Regions from separate parts of the Thalassotalea castellviae genome, predicted to be linked through region 2. Evidence: predicted binding sites of a transcription regulator. Region 2 holds the regulator's gene; each other region holds the start of a gene.
What was found. Region 2 encodes LexA, which represses DNA repair genes until DNA is damaged. Its sites were predicted from a motif close to TACTGTATNNNNATACAGTA; they were not measured.
Positions count from the first base shown of each region.

Region 1: RM573_RS16300 (DNA polymerase II) is a predicted target of LexA. The motif match lies at 2,995-3,014, and genes of this name have one in related genera.
Region 3: RM573_RS07610 (YebG family protein) is a predicted target of LexA. The motif match lies at 2,287-2,306, and genes of this name have one in related genera.

Region 1 is NZ_JAVRIF010000012.1:4,845-11,357, forward strand. Features, by position in the region: gene RM573_RS16295 (cystathionine beta-lyase) at 1-338, opposite strand, end outside; gene RM573_RS16300 (DNA polymerase II) at 492-2,969, opposite strand; gene dinG (ATP-dependent DNA helicase DinG) at 3,071-5,179, shown strand; gene RM573_RS16310 (MBL fold metallo-hydrolase) at 5,245-6,273, opposite strand; gene ttcA (tRNA 2-thiocytidine(32) synthetase TtcA) at 6,485-6,513, shown strand, end outside.
Region 2 is NZ_JAVRIF010000005.1:188,789-195,301, reverse strand. Features, by position in the region: gene RM573_RS11030 (DUF938 domain-containing protein) at 1-547, opposite strand, end outside; gene RM573_RS11025 (GNAT family N-acetyltransferase) at 571-1,695, opposite strand; gene lexA (transcriptional repressor LexA) at 1,916-2,539, shown strand; gene coxB (cytochrome c oxidase subunit II) at 3,097-4,593, shown strand; gene ctaD (cytochrome c oxidase subunit I) at 4,606-6,213, shown strand; gene RM573_RS11005 (cytochrome c oxidase assembly protein) at 6,223-6,513, shown strand, end outside.
Region 3 is NZ_JAVRIF010000003.1:290,934-297,446, reverse strand. Features, by position in the region: gene RM573_RS07625 (chemotaxis protein) at 1-237, opposite strand, end outside; gene RM573_RS07620 (response regulator) at 234-599, opposite strand; gene RM573_RS07615 (M48 family metallopeptidase) at 1,164-1,883, opposite strand; gene RM573_RS07610 (YebG family protein) at 1,903-2,217, opposite strand; gene RM573_RS07605 (DUF3718 domain-containing protein) at 2,654-3,004, shown strand; gene RM573_RS07600 (alpha/beta fold hydrolase) at 3,178-3,894, opposite strand; gene moeA (molybdopterin molybdotransferase MoeA) at 3,955-5,190, opposite strand; molybdenum cofactor riboswitch at 5,335-5,488, shown strand; gene moaA (GTP 3',8-cyclase MoaA) at 5,475-6,446, shown strand; gene mobA (molybdenum cofactor guanylyltransferase) at 6,450-6,513, shown strand, end outside.

The DNA of each region.
Region 1 (6,513 bases), on a different contig from region 2:
TCTCGCGTTGGTTCATAGGCGGTGTCTACCATTAAGATATGATCACCCGTTTTTACAAAGGATAAAATGGCATTGGTAATAGCAGCAGTGCCTGACGGGTAAATAGCACAACCTGCTCCGCCTTCTAATTCGGTCATCGCATCACTAAAAGCAAAAGAGGTTGATGTTCCGCGACGGCCATAAAAGAGTACTTGATTACCGCGATTAACAGTGGCATGTTTCATTTGTTTAACAGAGTCAAAAACAACTGTTGAAGCACGTTCTACCGGTGGGTTAACTACGCCTCGCGTCCATTTAGATTGTCGACCGGCATTTACAAACTTTGTCTCTTTTTTCATCACATGGGTACTCTTTTTAAGCAGAATATCACTAATTAACAGCAAATTGGTCATGACAAACCACAACCATCTAGCCATCTAAATAGCTATTTATTTTAATGTTATAACGTGAATAGTTATCAGTTGCACGATATTTTTTATAACGATATTTTATTAATTAAATAAATTCATCTGAGCATCGGTAATTTCAGAAAAACTTGTACCGATAAACGGCAAAATAGCATCGGCGACAGTGGCAAGTTGTTTATCTACGTATACTTGATAATCCAGCGGTGCACTAACATAACCTTTTGCTTGCGGACCAACCGTAGTTAAGTAGTACTCTATCCAACCTTTGTTTTGAAATTTTAAAGGTTTATTAGCTTTATTATTTATTTCATCAGCTAATCGAGCGGCTTTAATATGCGGTGGCACGTTTTTCACGTATTGATCTAATTTTCGACGGATGCGTTTACGATAAATAAGTAAGTCATCCATTTCACCATTTTTGGTTTTATTAACAAAATCAATAATATAATTTGTTACTTCTTCGCCATTAAAAACTTTCAAATAAAGCTCTCGTTGAAATTTTTTCGCAAGTTCCGTCCAGTCAGTTCGAACACTTTCCAGACCTTTAAATATTAGCGCTTGTTGGCCATTTTTAATGACTATTCCCGCATAACGTTTTTTTGTTCCTACCTCTAGCCCTCTAATAGTCGGCATAAAGAATTGCGTAAAATGAGTCTCAAATTCAATTTCTAACTGGCTTTCAATATCAAAGTCAGCTTTAAGTTTTGCTTGCCATTTATCATTAATAAAATGTTGTAATACCTCACCTAAACTTTTGCATTCGTCTGGTGTTTTATCGTTGCCAACATGAACGAAAATAGAATCTGTATCGCCATAAATCACTTTATAGCCTTTATCTTCTATCCAGCTTTTAGTAACTTTTAATAACTCATGGCTTCTTTTGGTAATTGAGCCTGATAAACGAGGATCAAAAAATCGGCAAACTGTAGAGCCTAAAATGCCATAGAATGAATTCATAATAATTTTTATCGCTTGGGACAATGCGGCGTTTTGCTCTTTTTTCGCTTTATCACGCTCAAGCCATAATTGGTTAATAATATCGGGGAGAAAATGTTTATCTCTTGAAAACAACGCTCCGTCAAAGCCTTCAATAGCATTGTCAGGATCGTTTAATCCTTCGATCATCCCCATAGGGTCGATATTAAACGAGCGAATTATACTGGGGTACAAGCTTTTAAAATCAAGCACTAAAACATTTTTGTATAAACCGGGGATCGAGTCCATCACATAGCCGCCGGGCGAAACGAGTCCTTGTAAACCATCTCCCATGTTAGGGGCAACATAACCAGCACGGTGTAATTTAGGTAAATATAAATTAGTAAATGCCGCTACTGAGCCGCCTATTCTATCCACGGTTAAACCTGTTAATTGTGCCCGTAGCATGGCAAAGTCGAGTAATTGAGTTTTATTAAAAATCAAGGTGACTAATCGGCAATCTTCTAGGTTATATGCCGCTAACGCTAGCTTATCATGATGAAAATTATCGGTAATTTCTTTGATGCGATTATCAACATCGTCGACTTTTTTCGCTAAGCCTAATAATTCTCGTGCAACGTAATCTAAGGAAAAGCTTGGAAAATTGTATGTAGCGGTTTTTAATAAGTCGATTCCATCTAGAATGATCCTACCATTTACGTCGATAAATTGTTGTTCACTGTTTTGATTTTTACGCCAACGTGGCGCTCGACCATCACGGCCGATCGTAAAGTTTATGCCATACAAATCACATCGTTTTTGTAACAAAGCAAAATCAAACTGAATAACATTCCAACCAATAAAAACATCAGGATCATTGACTTCAATCCACTCAATCAAAGTTTTCAGCAAAGTTTGTTCATCACTTAGCCAAACAATATTCGTCTCAATATCAGAGGCTTGCTTGTCGTTTAGCTTTTTTGACTTAGCAAAAGTATTTGGGGAGCCGATCATCAATACTTTTTTTAACGGTTGATTGTTTAAGTTTTCCGAGTAAAGACCAATAGAGTACAACTCTCCTTTCATCGAGCACTCTATATCAAGGGAAACCATAGATAAGCGAATGGCGTCAAGTGTTTGTTCAGCCGGTATTGCCCGAGATTTATGAACAAGATGAACAGGAAAGCGACTTTTTCGTTGCCCAGCGGTTAACGATTGCTGATCAGCTAAGGTAAAATGTGCGCTGGCGGTAATAAATCGCTCCATTAAGTAGCGATCTTCTGGACGAAAATCGTCTTCATAACATTTTACATCGTGCGTTTTGAGTATCTCTCGCGCACGATAGAATTCTCTCATCGTAGAAAAATAAACAGCGACCACAGGCACTTGCCCAAAGGTTTTAAGCGGAACAGGTTTTATATTTTCGACAATAACGTTATTGTCATTTAACAAATTGCTGGCTTTGCTTTGTTGCCCAGCTTCGACAAAAAATACCGCTTTTTCATGCTTAACCAGAAAATTTCTTACACCATTGTGACTTTTTAACCAGAAAGACAACTCGATACCTTGTTTAGTATCATAGGCTTGGCGCGTTAAAATAAAGCCACTTAAATGAGCAGCGGGTGTGTTTATCGAAGAAATTGTCATGAAAAGGTTCTATTAGTGCCTAATAACCTGTTATTATATACAGCATTGTATGATAAAAATTACTTTATGGATAGTTGGCCAGCGCCTACAACATACTACTTATGTTAACAGATAAGATAAAACAAATAATACGCACGGCTTACAAAACCATTGGGGAAAACCTAGCTAATTTTAATCCTAGAAAACAACAAACGTTTTTAATTGCAGAAATTGCTAAAACCCTAGCGGGTGATTACGATAAATCTCGAAAAATCATTACCATTGAAGCAGGAACCGGCACGGGTAAATCACTTGCCTATTCGTTAGGTGCTATTCCATTAGCTTTATCTCGGCAAAAAACCGTTTGTATTTCCACCGCAACGGTTGCACTGCAAGAGCAATTAGTTGATAAAGATTTGCCTTTTTTAAAAGAGCATTCAGGATTAAATTTTAATTTTAGTTTAGTCAAAGGGCGACAACGCTACGTATGCCAACAAAAATTAGCAGCGGCAGTTAGCCAACATGACAACCCTCAAGCTGGCTTTACCTTTGCCCAAAAACCTAGTGCTATGGATATCAAGTTATTAAGTAATTTACATAACGCACTGAAAAATAACCAATGGCAAGGTGATATTGATTCTTGGGCAGACCCAATCCCTCACTATATTTGGCAACAAATACAATCAGACAAACATAGCTGTTTAAAAACTTTAGCAGAGCATGCACATTGCCCTTTTCATAAAGCAAGAGAAGCGATGGAAACTTGTGAAGTTTTGGTGATAAATCATAGTTTATTACTCGCGGATCTTGAAATTGGTGGTGGCAGAATATTGCCCGCACCAGAAGACGTTTTTTATATTATTGATGAAGCTCATCACTTACCCAAGGTAACGCGTGACCATTCAAGTGCAAGTGTAACTTTAAAGGGATCCCTTGACTGGCTTGAAAAGTTAAAAGAATTATCTGCAAAACTGTCTAAGTTGATAAAATCACAATCAGTGATCAGTCCATCGATAAAACTTAGCGATGATTGCCAAGACTTAATCGGTGAATTGAATAAAGTAGTAAGCTTTATTGATAATAATCAAGCGTTATATTTTGCGGAACAAGTGGACAAAAATAATCGTTTTGCAAGAGAAGATGACAACAGTATTTACCGATTTGAAAATGGCATAATCCCAAAAAACTTAAAAAATTGGGCGGAAGATTTAACCGAACTCAGTAAAAAATGTCTCACTCAAAGTAATAAGCTTTATAACCTGTTAATGGAGTCGGTCAAAGACGGTGATGTACAAATGTATTTAGCCGAGCCAGCTTTAGCTGAATGCGGTTTTATGATCCAACGCTTAGAAAACTTTCATGCTTTGTGGGCCATGTATGCAGTGTCGGATTACGAAAAAGGGGCGCCGATGGCTCGCTGGATGGAAAAAATCAGCTCAAAACGCCAAGACATTTTATTATCGGCATCTCCTATTGAAGTAGGTTTTACCCTAGAAGATAACTTATGGAGTAAGTGTGAAGGTGCCGTGTTATGCTCTGCCACCATTTTAGCGCTAAATTCATTCGACCATTTTCGCCGACAAGTAGGTTTACAAACCAACGACGGCACACAATATCAAAAAGTAGACTCGCCTTTTGATTATCAAAATAACGCTAAACTGCTGGTTCACCCAATGCAAAATGAACCAAGTGCTCATGAATTTACAGATGAATTAATTAAAGAATTACCTGCCATTATCAAGCAAGACAAAGCAACTTTAGTATTGTTTTCTTCTTATTGGCAGATGGAGCAAGTTGCAAAATCATTGAGAGAAGATCACAAACTTAGCATTCAAGTACAAGGTGAGCAGTCTCGCCAACATATTATCGAACAGCATAAAAAGTTATGTGATGACGACAAAGACAGTATAATTTTTGGTACACAAAGTTTTTCTGAAGGTTTAGATTTACCTGGCAAATATTTAACCAATTTAATCATTACTAAGTTACCTTTTTCCGTACCAACCTCGCCTGTAGAACAAGCTCAAGCTGAATATATAACCACTAAAGGCGGTAACCCATTTATGTCAATTTCGGTACCAGAAACGTCAAAAAAATTAGTTCAGGCCACAGGACGTTTACTGCGAAATGAGCAAGACACTGGCACAATCACCATTATGGACACCCGATTAGTGTCTAAACGTTACGGTAAAGACTTGCTTAACTCTTTACCGCCCTATCGACGTAGTTAATTTTTATTATCAGTTTGATTAAAAAGTGCCAATTATACACGCTTAGCCATGTTGCATTGATAGCTCTACTTATCTGGAGTTTGTGAGTGTAACGGCTTAATGTTTCCGGGTATCGAAAAATATTCGCGTCCTGATTGTTGTAATTGCTTTGGCACAGCCATAGGCACATGAACACCAATATTCGTTTTTGCGCCGATAATATTATCCAAAATATCACGCCCCTCAGCTGAGTATAAAAACCAATAGGGAGGAAAATTTACCTCCGTTATTTTTTTTCGCCAAAAGCTTCGGTAGGGTAAATAATGATCATCATCAGGATCAGCATCCCCCATATGCATCACGGTCGTGTATTGACTAGCAGTATCATCAATAGCATGATTTACCGTCACTCGAAAAACGATATTTTCAACCTCTGCCCTGCTCGGCCAGCCGGCGTGTGGGATCCTAACGGCATCAATTAGAAACTCACCAATTTTTTGCTGCCATGGTTGATCGCCAATATTTAAATTAACTGAGATAAGCCTTTCGTGACTAATAGTTTTATTCAGTTTTTTTAACTGGGTGTTGATCTTATCAATTGCTTGTTTGGGGCCAACGAGTTTAGTGTTTGTAAAACGTAATAAATAACTAACAACTTCATCGACGGCAAAGTGATCGCGATGTGCATGGCTAATTAAAATCAAATTGATCGCATTAAACGGGGCTGTACCGCTAAAAATATCCCTTTTTAACGTGTCTGGCACCAATTGATATATTCGAATATTGTCATGAAAAAACGGATCAAATAACAGCTTACTGTTTGCAATATGGACAAATAACGCTTCATTGCCTAAATACTTAACATAAGATTGAAATGTTAATTTTGAAGCGAATACTTGCGATGATTTTCCCTGACTATGTGACGCGTTGTGAGTGGTAGAAACCTGCCCTTTAGTATGAAAATTATGTGCGTATACCTTAAATGCTGATGACATATACAATAGTGATAACATAAAATAGATGATAAAAAAGCGCGATCCAACCAAGGTTAATCGATGGCCATTTTTATTTTCCGTCGGATTTTTTAACAAACGCGTCATAAGTTGTGTAGTCATATTAGCTCTTTAACGATTCAAAAAATTTTAATGAAAATGACCTTTACTGACCATCAAATTTTACCGTTAATGATCACAGTAAATTCTTAACAAGTTTATTCTGCCGTAAACACGCGTGAAAGTAATGTAGATTTGTTACCTTCTTGGTTATAATACGCGCCGAACGTCTACGTTCCTGAGTTTATACGGTAATTTTACATCTGAGAATATTATGTCTACAAATCTTGCACCTTCAACGTC
Region 2 (6,513 bases):
AAAAACCGGCAGCATTTGCCAAGGTAATTATGGCTTCAAAGTCACGAATACCACTGAGTTGATCACGTTCTTTTAACCACGTATCAAATTGTTGATTACTTGCGCTAGTAAATTTACCTTGGTAGTTAAATGGTCCGTAAATACATAAGGTTCCGTCTTTGACTAAATTATTGCCAACGCCAGTGAAAAAGCGTTGTACTAGCGGCCAGCTCACAATATGCAGGGTATTGGCAGTAAAAATACCATCAAAATAAGGGGTACTGTTGTCGTTAGTAAAAGACCAGTCTTCAGTAAGATCAAGGGTAATAGGCGCGCGAATATTGTTTAAACCGCTGTTAATGACTCTTTGCTGGATAGAAAAATGATTGGTGGCAAGATCACTGGTTTGCCAAACTAGTTGTGGTAAATGTTCAGCAAAATGTACGGCATGTTGACCCGTGCCAGAGCCTATTTCAAGCACCTTGTTTGTGGTACTAAACGCCTGATTTAATACTGATAAAATGGCAGACTTGTTGTTTTCACAGGCCTGAGAAAATGCTAATTCCATCCTAATTTCCTTTTGTTGACGCGTTAGCTTTGTTTAAACGGTAATGCCGCTAAACATTGCTTTTGATAACGCTTTAGTTGTACTCGTTCTTGTTGGCAGTAATTTTTTATCGGCGTTTTGAAGTGTTCATGTTTGATCCAATGATAAGAATAGGTCAATACGGCTTCAAAACCTCGTTGTATTTTATGCTCACCTTGTGTGCCTGGATTAAACATCGCTAATTTATTAGCAATGCAAAATTCGATGCCTTGATAATAACAAAGCTCAAAATGAAGATTTTTCACTGATTCACTACAGCCCCAATAACGACCATATAAATGCTGATGATCATAAAAGAACAATGAACAAGCAATATATTGATCATCTCGACTCGCGATTACCAGTAAAATATTATCCGGTAACGTTTGAAAAATTTGTTGAAAAAAAGCATAGCTTAAGTGCGGCTGATGACCTTTTTTTAAATAAGTTAATTGGTAAGTTAAATAGAAGTAATCTAAATGTTTCTTGGTAATGTCTTTACCGACAAACCGCTTAACCTGAACATCTTGTTGAGCAATTGAACGGCGTTCTTTTAAGGTGTTTTTACGTTTTCTGGCGGTAAATGTTGAAAGGAAATGGTCAAAACTTTGATATTGACGATTAAACCAATGAAACTGAACCGTATGGCGAAGATATACGTCATCAGGTAACTTTTCTTGAGCAGCTTGAGAAATTTCAGGAATAAACAACAAGTGCCAGCTATTGATATCATTTTGCTGGCAATACTCAATCAGTACTTTTATGATTTGCAGATAATCAACCGTTTCGCTTAGGAGCTTGTCATTTGGAATGGGGGTAACAGGAATAGTGCTGACTAACTTGGGATAATAATCTAAACCATTGTGCTGATAAGCTTGTGCCCAGTCCCAGTCAAACACATACTCGCCCCATGAGTGTTGTTTAATATATAACGGGATAATTGCTTGAATTGTTTTATCAGTAGATAAGGTTAAATGATGAGGCTGCCAACCAGTCTTAATACAAATAGACGTACTATCTTCAAGCGCTTTGAAAAATTCATAATGCATCAGTGGGCATAAAGAGTTTTCTACGGCTTGCCATTGGTTTTTGGCAATATCATTAATACTATGATGAAATTCTGCTTTCACGTGGCTCGTATTTTTAAGTGAAACGTTGGCTAAGCATAGCTGATTTTGCTTTCAGATATAATAACCAATGGCGAATAGAGAGGTTTTTATCTCATTCATTTATATAGCATTATGTCTGATATCTCGATTAAGTTTTTTACTTGACTAGTCAGGGTTGCGTTTATTTACAGCCTGTATATACTAACAGTTATAACTGTCAGTATATACAGGAAATTGTCGAATGACTAACCTACGACCACTTACACCACGCCAAGAACAAATTTTTGATCTTATTAAAGAAAATATTTCTCAAACGGGTATGCCACCCACGCGCGCTGAAATTGCCGATTTTTTCGGTTTTAAATCTGCCAATGCCGCCGAAGAGCATTTAAAAGCACTCGCTAAAAAAGGTTACATCGAAATGCTACCTGGCACGTCGCGCGGTATTCGTTTAGCGGAACAGTTTACTGAAGAAGAAGGCTTACCGTTAATTGGTCGTGTTGCGGCAGGAGAACCTATTCTGGCGCAAGAACATGTTGAAGATAACTATAAAATTGACGGTAATTTATTTCACCCTGCAGCGGATTATTTATTGCGAGTAAATGGCGAAAGTATGAAAGATATAGGCATTCTCGATGGTGATTTATTAGCGGTACATCAAACGACTGACGTGCAAAATGGCCAAGTGATTGTTGCGCGAATTGATGAAGATGTAACGGTAAAACGATTTAAACGTGAAGGAAATGTTGTTTATCTTCACGCTGAAAATGAAGATTTCTCACCGATAAAAGTTGATTTAACTTCGCAACATTTTAATGTTGAAGGCATAGCTGTAGGAGTTATTCGTTCTGCCGACTGGATGTAAATTTAACTTTTCCATATTGCTGACTTTTGTTCTCCTCTTTTTAATAAAAGTCAGCAATTTTTTACTTTTTGTCACTTTTCATGCTTTAGCCGAACTTTTATAAAGAATAATTCTTATTTAATCTTAGTATTCTCAAACTAGATTGTTTTTTGATTAAAAAATATTCACCCTCATTTCTACCTGATATTATTTTATTAGAGCAATTGCTTGATTTTTAGCCTATGGCGTCAGGCTATATAAAATGGACTTTTTAACGTTTTAGAGTTGATACTCTATTGTAATTGTTAGTGTTTTTACTTTTATTAAAGAAAATTAAGAATTGACCTAGATCAAGATTTAAGTAATTCTAGGACAGAAATTGAACAAAAATAATAATAAGGCGCACTTTAAGTGGTTAAAAAATAGCCAGAAAAAATAACAACAAAAACAACTAAAAGAAATCAAGATATTCGTTTTTTAATGATATTAAAGATTTTAAAACTTAGAAAGGGTGGAGGAGATGTCGAGTGAAGAGACGTAACCTAAGTTGGCTATTCCTAGGGCTATTAGTTCCTAGTATGGCTTGGGCAGATAAACAGTTAAATCTTACCAAAGGTGTTACTGATATAAGTCAGGAAGTATATGGTCTTCATATGTTTGCGCTTTATATTTGTACTGCAATTGGTGTTGTGGTTTTTGGGGCGATGTTTTGGTCAATCATGTTCCATCGCAAATCAAAGGGGGTAAAGCCAGCAACTTTTCATGAAAGTACCAAGGTGGAAATTCTGTGGACAGTTATCCCTATTGTCATCTTAATCGGCATGGCGGTACCCGCAACGAAAACACTCGTTAGCATGGAAAATAACGATAATTCTGATATCACTATTCAAGTCACTGGCTCTCAGTGGAAATGGCACTATAAATATTTTGACCAAGACATTGAGTTTTACTCTGTTTTATCGACTCCTCGTGGACAATATGAAAACCAAAATGGTGTTGGCGAAACAAAAGGTGAAAATTATCTTTTAGAGGTTGATAGACATTTGGTGATACCGGTTAATAAAAAAATTCGCTTTTTGATCACTTCTGATGATGTGATTCATTCATGGTGGGTGCCAGATTTTGCCGTTAAACAAGATGCTAACCCTGGTTTTATCAACGAAGCATGGGCGATAGTACCTGAGCCAGGAATATATAGAGGCCAATGTGCTGAGCTTTGCGGTAAAGATCATGGTTTTATGCCGATTGTCGTTGAAGTTAAATCGGAAGAAGACTACGCCCGTTGGATTGATGAACAAAATGAATTAATCGCTAATGCCGCTGCTGCAGAGGCTGCTTCTTTAAATGCTTCACTCTCTAAAGAAGAATTAATGCAATTAGGTGAAACTACTTACACGGCTTATTGTGCTGCTTGTCATCAACCTACAGGCTTAGGTTTACCTCCTGCGTTTCCAGCGCTTAAAGGCAGTCCTGTTGCGACAACGGGCAGTGTTGCTGACCATATAGATATCGTTTTCAATGGTAAAGCCGGAACCGGTATGCAAGGTTATGGCAAACAACTTAGCATGAAAGAAATTGCTGCGGTTGTTACTTACGAGCGAAACGCTTGGGGCAATGACACAGGTGATACTGTACAAGCGGCTGATGTTAAATCAGCGACTAGCGGTTCTGCTTCTTCAGCTGCGACTACTGTTGAAAAAGTCGTTGAGAAAGTGAGTAAAGCTGTTTCTGCTGCACCCGCAGAAGACTTATCTAAAGAATATACACTTGATGAATTAATGGCTAAAGGCGAGAAAGTTTACAACACGGCTTGTGTAGCTTGTCATCAGTCTACTGGTGCAGGTTTACCACCAGCATTTCCATCATTAATCGGTAGCCCAATTACTACAGGTGATGTTAATGCACACATTGATATGGTGGTAAATGGCAGTAAGAAAAATCCAAGTATGGCCGCTTTTGGTGCTCAATTGTCTAAAACCGACATTGCTGCCGTCATTACTTTTGAGCGAAATGCTTGGGGTAATAATACCGGTGATGTTGTTCAACCCGCAGATATTGCTGCAAGTGCTAAGTAAGGAGGCAGAATAATGACTACAGAAGCTATTCACGACTCGCATGAGCACGATGATCACCATGATCACAAAATGACGGGTATAAAACGTTGGTTGTATACGACTAACCACAAAGATATTGGTACTTTGTACCTATGGTTCGCATTCATCATGTTATTATTTGGTGGTGCATTAGCAATGATGATCCGTGTTGAGTTATTTCAACCAGGACTTCAATTTGTTGAACCCGACTTTTTTAACCAATTAACTACTGTTCACGGTTTGATCATGGTATTCGGCGCGATTATGCCGGCTTTCACCGGTTTTGCTAACTGGATGATACCTATGATGATTGGTGCGCCAGATATGGCTTTACCACGTATGAACAACTGGAGTTTTTGGATTTTGCCTTTTGCATTTTCCATTCTTATTGCTTCGTTCTTTATGGAATCAGGAGCACCTAACTTTGGTTGGACGTTCTACGCACCACTTTCGACAACATACTCTAACGGAAGTACCGCATTCTTTGTTTTTGCTGTACATATTATGGGTGTTTCATCGATTATGGGGGCAATTAACGTCATTGTAACCATCATGAATATGCGTGCCCCAGGTATGACTTACATGAAAATGCCATTATTTGTTTGGACATTTTTCATTACGGCCTATTTATTAATTGCGGTAATGCCGGTGTTAGCTGGTGTTGTAACTATGCTATTAACTGACACCTATTTTGGTACGAGTTTCTTCGACGCCGCTGGTGGTGGTGATCCAGTAATGTTCCAGCATATTTTTTGGTTCTTTGGTCATCCTGAAGTTTACATCATGATCTTGCCGGCATTTGGTATTGTATCAACCATCATACCTACATTTGCTCGTAAACGTTTATTCGGCTATAGCTCAATGGTTTATGCCACAGCTTCAATTGCTTTCTTATCGTTTATTGTGTGGGCTCACCATATGTTCACCACCGGCATGCCGTTATTCGGTGAACTATTCTTCATGTATTGTACTATGTTGATTGCGGTGCCAACGGGTGTGAAAGTCTTTAACTGGGTTGCGACTATGTGGCGCGGTGCTATGACGTTTGAAGTGCCAATGCTATTTTCGATTGCCTTCGTTATTTTATTTACCATTGGTGGTTTCTCAGGATTGATGTTGGCGTTAACACCGGTTGATTTCCAATATCATGATACCTATTTTGTTGTAGCTCATTTTCACTATGTATTAGTGACAGGTTCATTATTCTCCATCTATGCCGGGGCTTATTACTGGTTACCTAAATGGACTGGACATATGTATCACGACGGATTGAGTAAGGCACATTTTTGGTGTTCGTTAATTTCAGTGAACATTCTGTTCTTCCCAATGCATTTCTTAGGCTTAGCGGGTATGCCTCGTCGTATACCTGATTATGCGTTGCAATTTGCTGACTTTAATAAGTGGGTAAGTATTGGCGGGTTTGCCTTTGGTTTATCACAAATAATATTCTTAGTGGTTGTTATTAAGTGTATTAAGGGCGGTAAAAAAGCTGACGCGAAACCTTGGGACGGTGCTGAAGGTTTGGAATGGACGGTCGCAAGTCCAGCTCCATATCATACCTTTGAAACGCCACCTAACGCTGAAGATATTAAAGGGCAATAGGAAAATATAATGAGTACAGAGCAAGACCAAAAATTATCGAATAATAAGACTAAAACAGTAAAGAAACTGGTGTTGGTGGTTTTTGCAATGTTTGGTTTTGGTTTTGCTTTAGTGCCTTTATATGACGTATTTTGTGATATCACCGGGTTAAATGGTAAAACGGCGACTACCGCTGCTAGTGTCAATGAAGATGGCATCGATGAAAGCCGTACCATAACTGTGCAATTTATTAGCCGAACAGCTAAAGGGATACCTTGGCAGTTTGAGCCTATGATAAACGAAATTACAGTACATCCTGGT
Region 3 (6,513 bases), on a different contig from region 2:
TTCGCCGCGGATCCCTTCATAACCAAAAAAACCTTGGCTGACTACCGCTACAGACTGTGCTTCAGACTTTAAGGTATCTGATAAATGTTGGGAACTGACCTGTTCGATGCTTGGGACTTTAAGGTAAACAAAAGTATCTAAATAGCGAGCAAGCTGATCACTTGCCTGCCCCATAGCTACATTGATAATTTCTTGTAAACAATCTTGTTGATCGTCATTTAAATTAACGTTGTTCATATAATATCATGTTGTTTTAGATGAGAAGTAAGGACATCTAATTGAACGGGTTTACGCAAAAAAGCTTTCGCGCCAAGCTCTAAAACTTTGTTTTGCATCTCAGGTTGAATATCAGCTGAGATAACAAAAACATTTACATTTAGACCGGCCTCCTTGATACCTTGCAACACACCAACGCCATCAACAACAGGCATAGTAAGATCAAGAAAAAGCACATCTATAGCTTGGTTATTTAAGATTTCTAATGCTTCAACACCATTAGTGGCAAGTTGAACATTTTCAGACAGTGATTCAGGTAAAATTCTTAGTACCTGTTTACGAGCCATATTGGAGTCATCACAAATAAGGACTGACAAACTCATGAAATGGGAATTCCTATTATTATTATTTTCAATGGGGTGTAATTTACCTTAAAAAAGTCAGGCTGTTAACGGCTAAACGCACAATTTATGATTTTTTTTTAAGCAAATGGAACGCACTAACACATATAATAATTTAACGCCTTGATAAATATATAATTAATATTGCTATCTCAATTATTTCCAAGCTTTTATTTTCACCGTCCAGCCCCATTTATCTTGGCAAATTTGGCAACTCATATTTAAAAACCAAATAACACTTTTAAAATAGCTAAGGATAAAATAGCCGAAATTGCATAAATACACGCCATTTTCCAATTATATCGATTTACTTTCATCACAATTCCTCATGTTAATCTTCCAGTCAATTTGTTGACTGAAAGAGCTGTTTATTAATATTTGTATAAAATACAAGCGATTATCATGCCAAGATAAAACAACTGATTGATAACAAAAGAATTATTAAAAAGGTGAAGATAAAAATGACTACTTTAAAAAAATATGGATAGAAATACGCTACATTATCAATAAGTTAAATGAAACATTAGCTGTATTTTACTAGGTGATTTATTGTGTTGGCCATTGAAGATGATTTTGATGGACTTTAAGCCAATGCTTAGCTTCTTTAAAACGAGGAAAAAACGCTTCGACTAATGACCAAAATTGCCGACTATGATTTAAATGCTTTAAATGGCAAAGTTCGTGAACAACTACATAATTTATCACCCAATCAGGTACCATCATCAATAAGTAGTTAAAGTTTAATTGTCCGTAATTGTTGCAACTCCCCCAACGAGCTTTATATTGCCTGACTTTGATATTACTTGGGTATAAATTAAGTTGAGCGCTAAAATATTTAACTTTTTCTGCTATTACTGTCTCAGCACTTTGTTTAAACCAAGCTTCTACAAGCTGTTTAATAACCTTCTGTTGTCGCGTTTTATCGACATTTTTATACCGTTGAGCGAGCGTAATTTGAATACTGTCACCGTGATTTTCGATACAATTTTTGCTAGAAAAAGTAAGTGAAATGTTTTTTCTGAACCCCTCAAACCATAAAAATCCATTTTCACTCAAGACAATTCCTTGATGGTTCAATGCTTGTTCTTTGAGTAGATTATTTTGGGTTAAAAGCTTGGCCTCAAGCCAGGATGACTTTTGAAGAACAAACTGCTGAATATAACTTTCTTTAACATATTGTGGAGCCCTAACGATAACAAGGCCCTGTTTTACCTGTAAGGCAATACTTTTCCGCTTATGACTGCGGATTAACTGATACTCAATCATAAAAGCTATCAGTTAACGACTATGCTGCATCACTTTTACGCTCAGTTTCCTTAGCAGCACTATTATTGTCTTCCACTTTTTGGACTTGTTTTTTTGCGACTTTAGGTTTCTTAGCTTGCAAGGCAATAAGCACTTGTTCCCTATGTTGAGCAATATAAACACTGAGTTCTTCTCGCATATTTTCCGATAATTCTATCGTGGCACTTTCAAATAGTTCAGCAAGACTATCAGCCATATCTAACATCTTGTCATATTCATCTGCGGCTTTCTTATCCATAAATGTTTCTACCTCCACACCTTGTCTTATGACAACAAATCGACTTTCAACGGCCATTGTTTTCCCTTATTTAACGAAAAGCTACTCTGGTAAGTACATCATAAACGAAGCAATGCGCACTACAAGAGCTGTATATAAAAACAGTAGAATATCTTTTTTGGCAAAAAATGCAATATAAATTAACTAAAACATGAAAATTAACCTGTTAACCATCATGCGACGACTGACATATTCCTCATTTAATTTGTGTCATTTTAACGATGAATGTAAATATCCATGACACAACTCCATAAAAACAACTTGCAAACTAGACAGATTTCCCTTTTAAATCATAACAATAGAATCCTCTCCATTAAAATTACACCGTAGATTTTCCTTACATTCATCCAGATAAATCTTGCAACTTTTATTGAAAAAAACGCCACTATTAAGTTGTACATAGCAATTTTGCAAATGTCGTTTTACCACTTTAGATATTTTTAGGAGCGTTATCATGAATAAAATTAAATCAACCATTACAGCGGCCATTACATTGACATTATTAGCAGGCACGAGTTTTACTAGTTCAGCAATGGACAAATATATAGAAGATTCTTTAATTGAAGTTTGTAAAGCATCTACTACCAATAGCATGTTGAAATTTAACAAAACCATGAAATCTTATCGGTTAAATAACAAAGCAGTTGCCAATAAGGTAATGTGCAATGGTGACGATATTACTGATTTTGCTAGAAACCATGGTTCATATAAAGTAGCAGCAAAACTTGAGAAAAGCTTAAACGGGAATGTAAGTATTACGGATGTAGCAGCGCTGAGTAAAATCGACGTAAAATTTGTCGAATAGTCAGAGCAAGAAGCAAAAGTTCCCTATCCCTGATGATGTTTAAGCGACAACGGCAGAGCAATTTGAAGCGAACCTTCTTCAATTGCTTGCTGTTTGCTGAACATAGTCAATGATTAACTTTAACTTCCACGCTGTAATTAAGCACGCTTAACACACTGAATAACAGTAAGTTTTTATGTATGATTAGTTAGATTTCCCATTAACCAATGAGCCAGTGCCTTTGGCTTTTCTAATGGCAACATATGGCCGGCTTGTTCAAAAATAGTTAAGGTCATGTTTTTATCGAGTTGTTGGAAATCCGTCAACGATGATATCGAAACTAAAGGATCATTTTCACCGACACAAAAATATTTTTTCTGATTGAGTAACGCTAGTTGATGAAAAATATTCTCTCGTTTGGTTGTGGCCAATAATTGATGAACGAGTGCCTCTTGCCCCAATGATTTATCCATATTTTCAATCAAAGACACGATATCGTTGCGATGATGTGCACTTTTATCTAATAAAGCTAATATTCGTTTTCGCGCAATACCGGCATAGCCATTCCTTTTGATCCAAGCAACCGCTCGAGCACGCTCTTTCATTTCTCTTTCTGGCAAAGCACATGGCATATTGGCTATCACCAATAGTTTTTCAATCAATTGAGGATATTTTAATAGAAAAGCAGATGCCAAATATCCCCCTAATGAAAATCCTAATAGGACGACTTTTTCATCTGGCAGTTGCTGTTTTATATCATCAAGAATGTCATTGATTGTTGGCTTTTGAACAATAGTTAAAAAGTGAAAATCAAAATGAATGTCACTCAACACTTCCAAGGCTGAAATCATTGGCTGCCATAGGCGTGCATCACACATAGTACCAGGTAATAAATAGAGAGACTGTCGCATAGTCAAAAACCAAACTCATTAAAAATTAAGCCAACAAAAGTTGTCTATAAATAGGTAAAACTATTGTAAGTATTTATCAAACATTTGTACCTTAACCCATTCACCTTGATTCACTTTCCCTTGCTCAGCCGCAAGAACGATATAACAATTGGCTGCAGCCATACTGGTCAATATGCCAGAGCCTTGACTGCCCGTTGAAGTAACTTGTAAATCACCATTTTCATCCTGACTTAGAATACCCCGCTGAAAATCCATTCTCCCTGGTGATTTTTTTAAAACTTGGGTAGTTTTCGCTTTCAATGTTAACGGTTGTTCACGATTAACTTGCTGCATTTTTAATAACGCGGGAAGTGCTAACTGATGAGCAGTGACTAAGGCAGAAACGGGGTTACCTGGTAAACCAAAAAAATATGCCTTAGTAAGCGTGCCAAAAGCAAAAGGTTTTCCGGGTTTCATGGCGATTTTCCAAAATGCTATTTTACCCAAAGCTTCAAGGACCGTTTTGGTATAATCAGCGTCTCCAACAGAAACACCACCAGATGAAATCACCACATCAGCAACATCATCGGCTTTTTTAAAAGCGGTAAAAATACTTGTTTCTACGTCTCCAACAATACCAAAATCAATAATTTCTGCACCGAGTTTAGTCAATAATGATGTTAAGAACTGACTATTGCTTTCGTAAATATCACCATCATTAAGCGACTGTCCTGGTTTTTTTAATTCATCGCCGGTTGAAATTAACGCGACCTTAAGTTTTCTAAAAACCGTTACTTTATCAATACCTAAGGAAGCTAGCACGCCAATGTCGATAGCCGTTAACTCTCGTCCTGTAAGAAAAACAATTTGCTCTTTAGCAATATCTTCTCCCTTACTTCTCACATTATCCGCACGTTTTCTTGCCGATAAAAAAGTAATATTTTCACCATCAACCTGACAATTTTCTTGCATTTCAACGGTATCGCAATCAGCAGGTACTTTAGCGCCAGTCATGATACGTACACATTCACCCGCTTTACATTCACCTGTAAAAGGCGCACCAGCCATCGAGCGTCCAACCAATTTCAGGGTGTTATTTTCAGCTAAGCTTTGCGATGAAAATGTGTAACCATCCATTGCAGAATTATCATTTGGCGGGACATTTACTGGACTTTTAATATCTTGTGCTAAGACTCTTCCTAACGCATTTTTCAACGTAACTTGCTCTGTATCACTAATCGGTTTGACCACCGTTAACATATTTTCTAACGCCTGCTCAAAAGGGAGTAAGCCCGGAGCTGAACAACAATCAACCATTTGTATTTACCTTAAAATTATTGATATCAATATTATCTGATAATCCACAATGAACTTCGAGTCAATTGCGTCGTTTTTGTTTGATTCAAATCAACTAGGAACATCGTTAATTATCATATCATCTAGTCATAACTATGTTATATTATATTGATTATTCGCCGAGCTTCTATTGCTAACTTTGTTTTACTTTCGTGAAACAGATACGTGATTTTAGCCGTGATTATTTTTTAATCGCCAGGGTTAATGTGGAAACATATTAGCCTCCCGACATTTGGAAAGGTGGAATGTTAACTGACAATTTTGGTCGTAAGTTTTATTACTTACGCCTATCGATTACCGACGTCTGTAATTTTCGTTGTAACTATTGTTTACCCGATGGTTATCAATGTGATCACGACCGTGATTTTTTATCGTTTGCTGAAATACAAAGAGTGGCCAAAGCCTTTGGTCAATTAGGCACGGAAAAAATTCGTATCACTGGTGGTGAGCCTTCATTACGAAAAGATCTTCCCGACATTATTGCTGCCTGTAAACAAACCGAACACATCAAAAAAGTCGCATTAACGTCTAACGGCTATAAATTACCTGAACATATTAACCCTTGGTTAGATGCTGGCCTTGATGCGCTTAATATTAGTATTGATAGTTTAGATCCAAGACAATTCCATGCCATTACCGGCCATGACAAATTACCTAAAATTTTAAAGGGTATTGATATGGCATTGGCAAGTGGTAAAACATCCGTAAAAATTAATACGGTGTTAATGCGTGAATTTAATGGTTATGACATAAAAACCTATTTAGATTGGTTAAAAGATACCCCAGTTACCTTGCGTTTTATCGAATTAATGCAAACAGGTGATAATCAGGATTTTTTTAATAAGCAACATGTTCAAGCGTCTCGAATTAAACAGAACTTGCTTCTTGACGGATGGCTGCCATCTATTCGTGATAAATCGTCTGGCCCTGCTCAAGAATTTTATCACCCTGATTATCAAGGAAAAGTTGGTTTGATCATGCCATACAGCAAAGACTTTTGTAACACTTGTAATCGGTTAAGAATCAGTGCTTTAGGGAAACTTCATTTGTGTTTATTTACCGAAGCAGGCTTGTCATTAAAAGAGTATTTACAACAAGATGATGTGGAACCGTTAAAACAACAAATTGTTGCCATGATGAGTGATAAAAAAGCGACGCATTTTCTCCATGACAAAATCACGGGTGCGACAAAAAACTTGGCAATGCTGGGTGGCTAATCGATGAAAACAGCAGCAAATATAATACTGAATCAACATTGTTTAGGGGTAGTATTAACAGGTGGTT